Regions from separate parts of the Hoeflea sp. genome, predicted to be linked through region 2. Evidence: riboswitches for the same ligand, from Rfam matches in the RefSeq annotation. Region 2 holds a riboswitch; the other holds the start of a gene.
What was found. A riboswitch is a leader RNA that binds a small molecule or an ion and turns the genes downstream of it on or off. The one in region 2 is predicted to bind thiamine pyrophosphate.

Region 1 (3,499 bases), on a different contig from region 2:
CGGCCAGGTCCGGCTGACCGCGCAATCGCCAAGGCGGCGGGAGATGATCTCGATCATCGACTGGCGCATGAGCCAGTGCACCGCGCGGGGCGTGGTGTTTCATTTCAACAGCTGGGCGCAGACCGATGACATCACCGCGGAAGACCCGGACGTCGTGATCATCGCCACCGGCGGCATGCCCAACACGCGGCTTTTCGAACAGTCGGACGAGCAGGAAAACGTGGTGACGAGCTGGGACATCATTTCCGGCGACGTCAAGCCCGCAGGCACGGTGCTGATTTACGACGAAAGCGGCGATCATCCGGGGCTTCAGGCTGCCGAAATCGCGGCCGTCGCGGGATCGAAGGTGGAAGTCATGACGCCCGACCGCGTCTTTGCTCCCGACATCATGGGCATGAACCTCGTGCCCTATATGCGCGCCCTGCAGGACAAGGATGTGACATTCACGGTGGCCCGCCGGCTGCTGGATGTGCGGCGCGACGGCAACAAGCTGGCCGCCCTGATCGGAACGGATTATTCCGACCATAGGCTTGAAGCGCGCTACGATCAGGTGGTGCTCAACTACGGCACGCTGCCGCTGGATGAGCTCTATTTCGAACTCAAATCGATGAGTTCGAACCTTGGTGCCGTCGACTATGACGCGCTGATCGAGGGGCGGCCGCAGGATTTGCAGCGCAACGGCGAGGGCGCATTTCTGCTTTTCCGGATCGGCGATGCGGTGTCGGCCCGCAACACCCATGCCGCGATCTACGACGCCCTGCGGCTGGTGAAGGACCTTTGAGCGCCTTCCGGCATATCTTCAGGCCGGCGCAGCTGCGCCACAAAACGTTGCGCAACCGCGTCGTCTTCGGCGCGCATACCACCAATATGGCGCAGGACGGCTATCCCGGGCCGCAGCACACCGAGTATTATCGCGAGCGGGCGATCGGCGGGGCCGGGATGATCGTGGTCGAGCCGGTTCCGGTGCATGCGGCAGCGGTACTGACACGGGGATTACAATGTCCATATTCCGGGACTGTCCAAGTCGGCTCTCGTTAAAAAACCGTCGCGACGGGATCGATGTCGACGATGATATGATCGAACGTCTTCGCGCGCTTGCCGCGGGCTAAATATTTGATCCCATGGTCTGCAGCCAGCCGTGAAAAACCGGGCCATGGCCGTGGCCGACGCTCAGTGTGTGGCCGTGCCTGATGGCACCGCGCAGATAGGCCCTTGCCGTGCATACCGCTTCAAACAGGGTCCCGCATCCGGGCAGACGCGTTGCGATCGCGGATGAAAGCGTGCAGCCGGTTCCGTGGGTGTTTGGCGTGTCGATCCGTTCGTCCTCGAACCAGTACGGGCGTTTGCCCGTCTCGGCCAGAACATCGCGGCACATGGGTCCCTTCAGATGCCCGCCCTTCAGCAAGACGGATCGCGGGCCGAGCGTGTGAAGCCGCTGTGCGGCGTCCGCCATATCGAGATGGTTTTTCGGAGCGCTGCATCCCAGAAGTTCACCGGCCTCCGGAATATTCGGCGTCAGAATATCGGCCATCGGCACAAGCTCGGTCTTCAGGGCGTTGATGGCGTCGGGTGCGATCAGCCGCGCACCGCTTGTCGCGACACAGACCGGATCGAGCACCACCGGCACATCTTCGAGATGACGCAGGCATCCGGCGACCGTGCGAATGATTTCGGCATTTGCCAGCATGCCGATCTTCACCGCGTCGATACGGACATCCTCGGCGACGGTCATGATCTGCCGTTCGACGAATTGTGCCGGAACCTCGTGAATGCCGGTGACGCCCTTGGTGTTCTGGGCCGTCAGCGCCGTGATGACGGCCATGCCGTAACCGCCGTTTGCCTGGATGGTCTTCAGATCGGCCTGGATGCCGGCGCCGCCGGACGGGTCGGAACCGGCAATGGCCAGAATATTCGCAACAGTCACGGGCGGCTCAACTCCCTTCGCCGGCATTATCCGAATCAGGTTCAACGGGTTTGATCTCAGCCTTTCGGCACCCCGGTTCCCCGCACTCCACCCCGGCATTGCCGCTATGTCAAGCAACCACTGCTTTATTGTCCCGCTGTCTTGAAATTTTCGCAGTTTCCTGCGTTGCTTGCACAGCATCCGTGATGGGAGAATGAGATGTTGAAGCCCCTTGGAACCATTGCTGTTCTTGTTGCCGGCCTGGCTGCCGCGTCAACGGCGCTGGCGGCGGAAACGCGCCGCATCGAGACGGTCGACAATGCCGACTATTACGGGTTCGATCTGCGGGCCGAGAAGGACGTCACGCTGGACGAATGCAAGTCCATCTGCCTCTCCGACGGGGATTGCCGCGCCTTTACCTTCAACACCAGGGCATAATGGTGTTTCCTGAAATCCGATTTCAACCTGCTCGAGCCGTTTGAGGGCGCGGTGGCGGGCAGGATTGTCACGGGTCCGGACGGAGCCGATATCGGCGCACCGCCGGACCTTTCCTTTCTCGGTCGGGGCCTTTTCACGGAGGCCGCTCAGAAAAGATCCGAACTCACTGCCCGCCGCTATTCCGAGATCGGCCTTGCCTCAGCGGTGGCCGCCGGACGGAACGCACTGGCGGACGGCAATCCGGCTGCGGCAGTCGAATCATTCGGCGTTGCCATCAGCATCGATCCGGACGATGTCGATTTGTGGTTGAACCTTTCCCATGCCGCGCTGAACACCCTCTACGCCGGAAGCCGGAACGATTATTCGCTGCAGCGCACCGCGACCTCGGCGGCGCTGAATGCCTATGAACTTTCGCGCAACGCCCCGCAGCGCGCGCAGGCGCTCGATCTTCTGGCCAGGGCGCTGGAAGTGCGCCAGCAGTTCCGGCCCGCGCTGGAGGCCTACAAGGAGAGCCTTGCACTGGTGGATTCGCCGCGCGTGCGGGCCGATTTTCAGGATCTTCGGTCCAGAAAGGGTTTTCGTGTCGTTGAACATACGGTCGATGCCGACAGCGCCACCGCGCGCCTTTGCGTCCGGTTTTCCGATCCGCTCATGCCGGCTGGCGTCGACTATGCGTCCTATGTGAGCCTGGACGGGCGCGCGGGACGCGACGTGACCGCCAAGGGCCAGGAGATCTGCGTCGGCGGTCTCGATCACGGCAAGACCTACCGGTTGACGCTGAGGTCCGGCTTGCCGGCGGAAATCGGCGAGATCCTTGAAGCGCCGGTGACGATCAGCGCCTATGTCCGCGACCGCGCGCCGAGCGTGCGTTTCGACGGCGACCGTTTTGTGCTTCCGGGCGCCGGGCGCAAGGGCGTTCCCGTCGTCAGCATCAATACGGATGCGGTGGAGCTTGAACTCTATCGCATCGGCGACCGGTCCCTGGCGCCTGTCATGGCCAGGTCGCGGTTCCTGCGCCAGCTCGATGCCTATGATGCCGACACGATCCGCCAGGAACTGGGTGAGAAGGTCTGGCAGGGATCGCTGGAGACCGGAAACGAGCTTAACCGCGAGACCGTGACCAGCTTTCCGGTGGACGAGGCGCTGCCGGAACGCAGA
Region 2 (3,499 bases):
GATCCGAGCGGCGGTGCCGGCATACAGGCGGACTTGAAAGCGTTTTCCGCGCTTGGCGCTTACGGCATGTCCGTCGTCACCGCGCTGGTCGCGCAGAACACCCGAGGCGTCGATTTCATCCATGCCGTGCCCGTAGATTTTGTCGCTGCACAGATCGATAGCGTTTTCTCCGATGTGCGCGTCGATGCGTTGAAAATTGGCATGGTTCACAAGGCCGATGTCGCCGCCACAATCGTCGATCGCTTGCAACGATATGAGGCCGCCAACATTGTCCTCGATCCCGTGATGGTGGCGAAGAGCGGCGATCGGCTGCTTGATGATGCGGCGATTGCAAAGATCCGTGATGAGCTCTTGCCCCTTGCCAGCGTCGTCACGCCCAATCTGCCGGAAGCCGGCGTGCTGCTCGGGCGCGATGCGCCAAAAACACTCGACGCCATGGACGATGCCGTGCGCGCGCTCCATGAACTCGGACCTTCCTATGTTCTGCTGAAGGGAGGGCATCTGGAAGGGGCCGGCAGCTCCGACCTGCTGTTCAATGGCAAAGACGTCATTGAACTGAAAGCCGGTCGCATTGCGACGAAGAACACGCATGGGACGGGTTGCACGCTATCAGCCGCCATTGCGGCGCTACTGCCAATATCCCATTCCGTCGAAGACGCCGTTGAGGAAGCGAAGCGCTACATCACGGGCGCTATTCGAGAGAGCGGCCAGCTCGATGTGGGTCATGGCAATGGGCCGGTGCATCACTTCCATGCGCTTTGGCCGGAACATGCACAGGAGCGTCAAACCGAATGAACTCGTTTACACAGCGGGCCTGGATGGAATCCGCGTTGCTGCGGGAGGGCATTCTCAGCCTTCCATTCAACCGCCAACTAGCGGATGGAACACTGTCCCAGGAGCGATTCCAGTTCTACATGATCCAGGACGCACTCTATCTTGAGCAGTATTCGCGAGCACTGGCCATCGCCGCGGCGAAGGCCCCTGATCCTGACGCGATGCAGCGTTTCGCCCATGCGTCCGAGGAAGCCCTCGTCGTTGAGCGGGCGCTGCATGGGGGCTTCTTCGAGAAGTTCGGTGTCGATCCCCATGAAGCGGCTGCGGCAGAGCCGTCCCCGACTTGTTACGGCTACACGAATTTTCTTTTGTCGGTCGCTCACGTCGGGAGCTACGAGGAACTCGTCGCTGCCATCCTGCCATGCTTCTGGATTTATTGGGACGTTGGCAATGAGATAGCCAAGGAGGCGGAAGCCGATAATCCGTACCACGCGTGGATCGACACCTATTCCGATGCCGGGTTCGGCGAAGCGGTGGAAGCCGTCATTGCCATCACGGACCGGGCGGCGGCCGCGAGCACGGACAACCGGCGGGAGGCGATGTTACGCGCCTTTAGGAAATCGACCCAGTACGAGTGGATGTTCTGGGACAGCGCATTCCGCATGGAGGACTGGCCAGTAGAGACGACAGCATAGCCAGGGGCGCCTTCGGGCTGAGACGAACCCTTTGAACCTGAACCAGATCATGCTGGCGTAGGAAGGCGGTAAATCGAATTCTATCGGTTTTATTTGGCCTTCTTACCCACCAAGGAGGCCGAATGACTCCCGATACCTGCCTAGCTGAACTGCGCCGCTCGGCGCCATTAGTTCATTGCATCACGAACTTCGTCGCCATGAATGTCTCGGCCAATGTCGTTCTGGCGGCAGGCGCATCACCGGCGATGATCCATGCCGAGCAAGAGGTCGCTGACTTCGTTCCTGTTGCCAGTGCTCTAACGATCAATATCGGTACCCTCTCGGAGCCCTGGCTTTCGGCGATGTTGCGTGCGGCAGATGCGGCGCATGAGAGTCAAATACCTTGGGTTTTTGACCCTGTCGCCCATTTCGCAACGCGATACCGCCGCGTGGCGGCGCAGAGCCTCTTGGCAAAGACGCCAACCATTATCCGGGGCAATGCCTCAGAGATCATCGCATTGGAGGGCGGGTCGGAGGCGGGCAAGGGCGTCGACGCCGGGGACAGCGTTGCTTCTGCTCAGTCCTCGGCCGTGGCTTTGGCCCGTCAGGCAAGCTGCGTCGTCGCGGTAACTGGGGCCGAGGACTTTGTAACTGATGGTGTTCGCAATGCGTGTGTAACCGGCGGTTCTGATTTCATGCCGAAGGTTACGGCGCTTGGCTGCTCTTTGACCGCGCTGATGGGCGGCTATGTCGCGGTGGCGGCGCCATTCGAAGCCGCATTGGCTGCGCTCGTCCATTTTGCCGAGGCAGGCGCGCGCGCCGAAGCACAGGCAAGTGGACCGGGTAGCTTCGCCGTGCATTTCCTGGATGCGCTGGCGGCTGTCCGTCCGGAGGATATGGACCAGGAACGGATCAAATGCGACTGACACGGAGCAAGCTGCGTCTGTATTTGGTGACAGATACCGACCTTTGCGCGACGCAAGGCATGGTCGCGACGGTTCAGGCTGCTGTTGCTGGTGGCGTAACAATGGTCCAGTTGCGCGATAAAGAAGCGAGAACAGCCAGCCTTGTTGATATGGCTCGTGCTCTCAAAGCCGCTCTCGCCGGCAGCGGCGTGCCATTGGTCATCAATGATGACATCGATGCGGCTTTGATATCAGAAGCAGACGGGTGTCATGTGGGGCAAGGCGATGTGGACGTGGCCGAGGCGCGGCAGCGGCTTGGGCCAGATCGGTTCCTTGGCTTGTCTTGCGAGACCGAGACCCATGTTAAAGCGGTCGATACCGACGCGGTGGACTATCTCGGCATTGGCACTGTTTTCGCCACCGATACAAAACCCGATCACACGCCTCCAATTGAACTTGTCGGCCTCAAGGCGCTTTGTTCGCTGTCGGCGCTGCCAACCGTCGCCATAGGCGGCCTTAAAGCACGACACACCCGGTCGGTTTTACAGGCCGGTGCGGATGGCTTGGCCGTGTCGTCCGCCATTTGCGGTGTTCCCGATCCGGCTGCTGCCGCGCGTGAATTTTTTGATTGCTCCGAGGTGTCCCTGCATGACCGGTGGTGATTAATCGGTTCGTCTCCTGCGGTGACAACTTCCGCATCGAGAGGTATTGCGCCCGGAAACGGCGTGCCGAGTTGGCGGCTCATGCGTTCACCGCCGCCATGCCGAAAGATGTCTGTTGTCTCGCCGTACAGCGCCAGATTGACCGCCACGGTAGATTTGCCCACGCCTCCCTTGGCGCTGCCAATGGCGATGATGTGACCGATCCCCGGGAGCGCGTCGGGTCTGGCGGATGATTGAGGCAACTGCCCATGGGCGGCGGGCTGACCCCCATTTGTGTTGCCTGATAGCTAGTTTTAGATGAAGTGACATCCTTAAGTAAAACCCACACCGCCGCCCGGATAGGACCGGCTTTCCCGGAATCGCCCCACTCATCGGTCGAGAACATAGCGCCGGGCGCTTTTGCCACCCAACCGACGAAGCTCCAAAAGTCGCATGACGCCCGGGCCCGGAACTGGGTGATCTCCAAAACGCTTCAAAACTTGGC

Region 1: linked by a shared signal. The riboswitch ahead of thiD (bifunctional hydroxymethylpyrimidine kinase/phosphomethylpyrimidine kinase) and the one ahead of thiM (hydroxyethylthiazole kinase) in region 2 are both predicted to bind thiamine pyrophosphate.

The regions. Positions count from the first base shown of each region.
Region 1 covers NZ_CFHWAF010000075.1:14,813-18,311, forward strand. Annotated here, with positions in the region: gene AC5E6N_RS14965 (oxidoreductase) at 1-781, shown strand, start outside; partial or broken gene AC5E6N_RS14970 (oxidoreductase) at 778-993, shown strand; gene thiD (bifunctional hydroxymethylpyrimidine kinase/phosphomethylpyrimidine kinase) at 1,106-1,924, opposite strand; TPP riboswitch at 1,920-2,009, opposite strand; partial or broken gene AC5E6N_RS14980 (MG2 domain-containing protein) at 2,123-3,499, shown strand, end outside.
Region 2 covers NZ_CFHWAF010000021.1:26,126-29,624, reverse strand. Annotated here, with positions in the region: gene thiD (bifunctional hydroxymethylpyrimidine kinase/phosphomethylpyrimidine kinase) at 1-795, shown strand, start outside; gene tenA (thiaminase II) at 792-1,469, shown strand; TPP riboswitch at 1,462-1,550, shown strand; gene thiM (hydroxyethylthiazole kinase) at 1,592-2,374, shown strand; gene thiE (thiamine phosphate synthase) at 2,365-3,015, shown strand; partial or broken gene AC5E6N_RS06215 (P-loop NTPase) at 3,144-3,227, opposite strand.